Immundisolibacter sp.: one gene and its partner. Each later gene encodes a partner of the first gene's protein in a complex. Links are inferred from orthologs where the notes say so. Each region holds a gene or a part of one and is shown on either strand. Other genes may lie near its edges. The genes, in order: mnmG and mnmE.

What was found.
Region 2: the proteins of mnmG (region 1) and mnmE are in contact, whole or in part, in a solved structure (PDB 9HIP), measured with the Escherichia coli proteins. The link is inferred for Immundisolibacter sp. from one-to-one orthologs.

What each region holds. Positions count from the first base shown.
Region 1 is NZ_JACIZD010000004.1:50,216-53,523, forward strand. Bases 301-3,296 are described here. They hold mnmG (tRNA uridine-5-carboxymethylaminomethyl(34) synthesis enzyme MnmG), read left to right. Parts: upstream 301-851; coding sequence 852-2,741; downstream 2,742-3,296. Other genes in these bases: miaB (tRNA (N6-isopentenyl adenosine(37)-C2)-methylthiotransferase MiaB), read right to left, coding at 301-764; rsmG (16S rRNA (guanine(527)-N(7))-methyltransferase RsmG), read left to right, coding at 2,731-3,296. In the rest of the region: more of miaB, read right to left, coding at 1-300; more of rsmG, read left to right, coding at 3,297-3,308. UniProt on the Escherichia coli protein: NAD-binding protein involved in the addition of a carboxymethylaminomethyl (cmnm) group at the wobble position (U34) of certain tRNAs, forming tRNA-cmnm(5)s(2)U34.
Region 2 is NZ_JACIZD010000001.1:335,021-338,332, forward strand. Bases 253-3,252 are described here. They hold mnmE (tRNA uridine-5-carboxymethylaminomethyl(34) synthesis GTPase MnmE), read left to right. Parts: upstream 253-1,083; coding sequence 1,084-2,421; downstream 2,422-3,252. Other genes in these bases: yidC (membrane protein insertase YidC), read left to right, coding at 253-1,087; H5U26_RS01625 (class I SAM-dependent DNA methyltransferase), read left to right, coding at 2,473-3,252. Also shown: more of yidC, read left to right, coding at 1-252; more of H5U26_RS01625, read left to right, coding at 3,253-3,312. UniProt on the Escherichia coli protein: Exhibits a very high intrinsic GTPase hydrolysis rate. Involved in the addition of a carboxymethylaminomethyl (cmnm) group at the wobble position (U34) of certain tRNAs, forming tRNA-cmnm(5)s(2)U34.

The DNA of each region.
Region 1 (3,308 bases):
GCATAGGCCGCCACCAGCGTGTCCGTGAACTCCACCGGATGCGAGGTGGTGAAGCGGATGCGCGCGATGCCGTCGATCTGCGCCACCTGGCGTATCAGTTCGGCCAGGTCCGCCACCCCGCCGCGCGGCGTGGCGCCGCGGTAGGCGTTCACGTTCTGGCCCAGCAGCGTCACCTCGCGCACGCCCTGCTCGGCGTAGACCGCGACCTCGGTCAGCACGTCCAGCAGCGGGCGGCTGAATTCCTCGCCGCGCGTGTACGGCACCACGCAGAAGCTGCAGTACTTCGAGCAGCCCTCCATGGCCGACACGAACGCGGTCGGGCCGTTCGCCCGCGGCAGCGGCAGATGATCGAACTTCTCGATCTCGGGAAAGCTCACGTCCACCGCCGCCTGGCGACCCTGCGCCTGATTCAGCAGCAGCGGCAAACGATGGATGGTCTGCGGCCCGAAGATCAGGTCCACATACGGCGCCCGCTCACGCAGCCGGTCGCCTTCCTGGCTGGCCACGCAGCCGCCGACGCCGATCACCAGCTCCGGACGGTAGCGCTTGAAGTCGTGCCACCAGGCGCCCAGCTCCGAGAACACCTTCTCTTGCGCCTTCTCGCGGATCGAACAGGTATTCAGCAGCAGCACGTCGGCCTGCGCCGGGTCGTCGGTGGACTCGAGACCATGCGACTGCGCAAGCACATCGGCGATGCGCTGCGAGTCGTACACGTTCATCTGACAGCCGAGGGTCTTGACGTGCAGTTTGCGGGGCGTGGTCATGGGCGGGGAAACGGCCGGAAACAGCCTGACAGCGGTATACAAGGCCGCCTATCATAACGACTTCCCCCTGCCCTGCCCGTGACTTCCATGCAGTTCGACCGCCCCTTCGACGTGATCGTGGTCGGCGCCGGCCACGCCGGTGTCGAGGCCGCGCTGGCGGCTGCCCGCAGCGGCGCCGCGACCCTGCTGCTGACCCAGAACCTGGAAACCATCGGCCAGATGTCCTGCAACCCGGCCATCGGCGGCATCGGCAAGAGCCACCTGGTGCGCGAGATCGATGCGCTGGGCGGCGCCATGGCGCTGGCCGCCGATCGCGCCGGCATCCAGTTCCGGGTGCTGAACCGCAGCAAGGGCCCGGCGGTGCGCGCCACCCGCGCCCAGGCCGACCGGGCGCTGTACCGCCAGACCGTGCGCGGCATGGTCGAGGCGCAGCCGAACCTGAGTCTTTTCCAGCAGAACGTCGAGGACCTGATCGTCGAGGACGGCCGCGTGCGCGGCGTGCTCACGCAGATGGGCCTGAGTTTCAGCGCCCGCGCGGTGGTGCTGACCACCGGCACCTTCCTGGGCGGCGTCATCCACGTCGGCGAGCAGCATTACGGCGGCGGCCGGGCCGGTGATGCGCCGGCCATCGCGCTGGCGCGGCGCCTGCGCGAGCTCGGCCTGCCGGTCGGGCGCCTTAAAACCGGCACGCCGCCACGCCTGGACGGGCGCAGCATCGACTACTCGCGCCTGCAGGAACAGCCGGGCGACACGCCAACGCCGGTGTTCTCGTACCTGGGCAGCGCCCGGCTGCACCCGCGCCAGGTCAGCTGCCACCTGACCTACACCAGCGAGCGCACGCACGACATCATCCGCGCCAACCTGCACCGCTCGCCCATGTACGCCGGCGCCATCGAGGGCGTCGGGCCGCGCTACTGCCCGTCCATCGAGGACAAGGTGGTGCGCTTTGCCGACAAGACCGCGCACCAGATTTTCGTCGAACCGGAGGGCCTGGACACCTGCGAGGTGTACCCGAACGGCATCTCCACCAGCCTGCCGTTCGACGTGCAGCTGGCGCTGGTGCGCTCCATCGCCGGCTTCGAGCACGCGCACATCCTGCGCCCCGGCTACGCCATCGAGTACGACTTCTTCGACCCGCGCGCGCTGCAGCCGTGGCTGGAGACCCAGGCGCTTGGCGACCTGTTCTTCGCCGGCCAGATCAACGGCACCACCGGCTACGAGGAAGCCGCCGCGCAGGGCCTGATCGCCGGCCTGAACGCGGCGCGCCGGGCGCGGGATCTGGAACCCTGGTGGCCGCGCCGGGACGAGGCCTACATCGGCGTGCTGATCGACGACCTGACCACCCGCGGCACGCGCGAGCCGTACCGCATGTTCACCTCGCGGGCCGAGTACCGCCTGTGGCTGCGCGAGGACAACGCCGACCAGCGCCTGACCGAAACCGGCCGGGCGCTCGGCCTGGTGGACGACGTGCGCTGGGCGCATTTTTGCCGCAAGCAGGACGTCATCGCCGCCGAAAAAGCGCGCCTCGGCGCCATCCTGCTGCGCCCGGAGCGGCTCGACGAAGCCGACCTGGCGCTGCTGGGCGGCCCGCTGTCGCGCGAGAGCACGGCGCTCGACCTGCTGCGCCGTCCGACCATCGACTACCCCACCCTGCACCGCCTGCCGGGCGTGGGCGAGCCGCATGCGGATGCCGAGGCCACCGCCCAGCTCGAAATCGACCTCAAGTACGACGGCTACCTCGGTCGCCAGCGGGCCGAGATCGAACGTCAGCGCCACGCCGAAACCACCGCCCTGGCGGCCGATCTGGACTACGCCGCCATCCGCGGCCTGTCGCACGAGGTGCGCCAGAAACTCGCCGCCGCCCGGCCCGCCACCATCGGCCAGGCCAGCCGCGTGCCGGGCGTCACGCCGGCCGCCATCTCGCTGCTGCTGGTGCACCTGAAACGCCGCAACCGTCCGTCCGTCGATGCCGCCTGAGGCGGCGCCCGGCGACTGGGATCAGGCGCGCAGGCAGCTCGACCAGGGCCTGGTCGCTTTAAATCTTGACCTGCCGGCCGCCAGCCGGGATCAGCTGATCGCCCTGCTGCGCCTGCTCGCGCAGTGGAATCGCAGCTTCAACCTCACCGCCCTGCGCACGCCGGCCGACATGGTGGCAGGCCACCTGCTGGACAGCCTGGCGGTGCTGGCGCACCTGCCGCCGGGGCGGCTGCTGGATGTGGGCACCGGCGCCGGCTTTCCCGGCCTGCCGCTGGCCATAGCCCGGCCGGACACGGCGCACGTGCTGCTCGACAGCCACCTCAAGAAGACCCGCTTCGTGCAGCATGCGGCCTTGACGCTGGACCTGCATAACGTCGAAGTGGTCCAGCAGCGCGCCGAGCAATACCAGCCGGACCCGCCGTTCCCGGTGGTGATCGCACGGGCATTCGCTCCCCTGCCTCGCCTGCTGCGCCTGATCGGCGACCTGTGCGCGCCCGGCGGCCGTGTACTGGCGCTCAAGGGACCGGCTGTCGAAACGGAACTGACCGACCTGCCGGCCCAGTTCGA
Region 2 (3,312 bases), on another replicon or contig:
CCTGCGCTACGAGGTGCGCAACACCGGCAGCCAGCCCTGGCAGGCCCAGCCGTACGCGCAGCTGATGCGCAGGAAAGGTGCCGATGCCAAGGGCAGCATGTTCATGCCGGCCTCGTTCCAGGGTGCCGTGTACTACAGCGCCGCCGACAAGTACCGCAAGATCGGCTACGCCGACATGCTCAAGACGCCGCTGGCGACCACGCTCAGCGACGGCTGGGTGGGCCTTTCCGAGCATTACTTCCTGGCCGCATTCCTGCTCACCCAGGGCCAGGCCCAGAACTGCTACACCAAGGCGCTGGCGGACGAGCGCTTCCTGGTCGGCTGCATCGCCGGCCCGCTCAGCGTCGCGCCGGGCCAGACCGCCAGCTGGGAAACCCGCCTCTACGCCGGCCCAAAGGCGCAGGACAGCCTGGACGACGTCGCCCCCGGCCTGGCCCTGACGGTCGATTACGGCAAGCTGACCGTGCTGGCGCAGCCAGTGTTCTGGCTGATGCGCACCATCCACAATTTTGTCGGCAACTGGGGCGTGGCCATCATCCTGGTCACGCTGCTGATCAAGCTGGCGTTCTACCGGCTGTCGGCGGCCAGCTACCGGTCCATGGCACACATGCGCAAGGTGCAGCCCAAGATCATGGCCCTGCGCGAGCGCTACAAGGACGACCGCCAGCAGCTGAACGAAAAAATGATGGAGCTGTACCGCACCGAGAAGATCAACCCGCTCGGTGGCTGCCTGCCGATCGTGGTGCAGATTCCGGTGTTCATCTCGCTGTACTGGGTGCTGCTGGAGAGCGTGGAGCTGCGCCACGCGCCCTTCGTGCTGTGGATTCGTGACCTGTCGGGCGCCGATCCGTACTACGTGCTGCCGGTGCTGATGGGCATCTCGATGTTCCTGCAGCAGCGCATGACGCCGATGGCCGGCATGGAGCCGATGCAGCGGCGCATCATGCTGGCCATGCCGCTGGTGTTCACGGTGTTCTTCGCCCTGTTCCCGGCCGGGCTGGTGCTGTACTGGTTCGTCAACAACGTGCTGTCGATTTCCCAGCAGTGGTTCATCAACCGCCAGTTGGAGCGCAAGGCCGCGGCCTGAGCGCCCCCACGGACACCATCGCCGCCATCGCCACCCCGCCGGGCCGCGGCGGTGTCGGCATGGTGCGAGTGTCCGGCCCGGCGGCGACGGCAATCTGCAGCGCATTGACCGGCCGCCTGCCGCCGCCGCGCCACGCCCAGCTCGCCACCTTCCGCGACGCCGACGGCCAGCCCATCGATCTGGGCCTGTGCCTGTACTTTCCCGCGCCGCACTCGTTCACCGGGCAGGACGTGGTCGAGTTGCACGGCCACGGCGGGCCGGTGGTCATGGACATGCTGCTGGCGCGCGTGCTGGCGCTGGGCGCGCGTCAGGCCGCGCCGGGCGAGTTCAGCCAGCGCGCGTTCCTGAACGACAAGCTCGATCTGGCGCAGGCCGAGGCCGTTGCCGATCTGATCGACGCTGCCAGCACGGCCGCCGTGCGCGCCGCCCTGCGCAGCCTGGACGGCGCGTTCTCGCGGCAGATCGGCGCGCTGTCCGAGCGGCTGATCGAGCTTCGCGTACAGATCGAGGCCGGGCTCGACTTTCCGGACGAGGAACTCGACCTGCTGGCCGATGGCCGCCTGGCCACCGATGCCGCGCGTCTGGCCGATGAGCTGCGCGCCCTGGTCGGCCGCGCCGATGAGGGCCGCCTGCTGCGCGAGGGTATCAGCGTGGTGCTGGCCGGCGCGCCCAACGTCGGCAAGTCCAGCCTGCTGAACGCCCTGGCCGAGCGCGAGGCCGCCATCGTCACCGCCATCCCCGGCACCACGCGCGACGTGCTGCGCGAGTACCTGGCCATCGACGGCCTGCCGCTGCACCTGGTCGACACCGCCGGCCTGCGCGACAGCCACGACCCGATAGAGCAGGAAGGCATGCGCCGCGCGCGGGCCGAGATCGCCCGAGCCGATCAGCTGCTGTTCGTCACCGAGGCCAGCGCGCCGCAGCAGCCACCGCCGGAGCTGCTGGCGCAGGCCAGCGCCCTGACGCGCGTCATCAACAAGATCGACCTGACTGGCGAACCGCCCCGCACCGAGCCTGCGGGCGGCTGGACCGACGTGTACCTGTCCGTGCGCAGCGGCGCGGGCCTGGACCTGCTGCGCGCGCGTATCCGCGAAGCGGCCGGCTTTGCCGGCACCGAGGGCCAGTTCAGCGCCCGCCGCCGGCATGTCGAGGCCCTGCGCCAGGCGGCCGAATCGACCGCCCGCAGCGCCGAATTGCTGGCCGGCCGCGCCGGCCCCGAACTGGCCGCCGAGGAACTGCGCCTGGCCCAGCAGGCGCTGGGCGAAATCACCGGCCAGGTCAGCAGCGACGATTTACTCGGCCGCATCTTCGCCAGCTTCTGCATTGGGAAATAAGGCCGTATCGACAATACTTGCGCGCTGTCCCACCCGGAATAACAACAGCCCATGTCCGCCGACCTCGTCGCCATCGAAAACCGCCTCTGGGCCGCCGCCGACCAGCTTTGGGCCAACACGGGCCTCAAGCCCGCCGAGTTTTCCACCCCCGTGCTGGGCCTGATCTTCCTGCGCTACGCCGACAAGCGCTTTGGCGAAGCCGAGCAGCTGCTGGACACCAAAGGCATTCCGCCCGACGAGCGCGAGGCCATGGACTACCAGGCCGAGGGCGTGCTCTACCTGCCGCTGCAGGCGCGCTTCTCGCACCTGCTCACGCTCACCGAGGGCGCCAACCTGGGCCGCGCCATCGCCACCGCCATGGAGCTGGTGGAAGCGCACAACCCCGAGCTGCAAGGCGTGCTGCCGCGCGGCTACAACCTGCTGCCCAACGCCACGCTGGTGGAGCTGCTGCGCCTGCTGGCGCCGCTGGACCTGGAGGGTGACGCCTTCGGCAAGGTGTACGAGTACTTCCTGGGCAACTTCGCGCTCAAGGAGGGCCAGAAGGGCGGCGTGTTCTACACCCCCACCAGCATCGTGCGGCTGATCGTCGAGATCCTGCAGCCCTTCCACGGCCGCATCTTCGACCCCGCCTGCGGCTCCGGCGGCATGTTCGTGCAGAGCGCCGCCTTCGTGCAGCGCCACCAGAAGAACGCCACGCGCGAGCTGACCGTGTTCGGCACCGAGAAGGCCAGCGACACCGTCAAGCTGGCCAAGATGAACCTGGCGGTGCACGGCCTGTCGGGCGACGTGCGCGAGGCCAACACCTACTACGAAGACCCGCACAAGGCGCTCGGCCGCTTCGACTTCGTGATGGCCAATCCGCCGTTCAACGTCTCCGGCGTGGACAAGGAC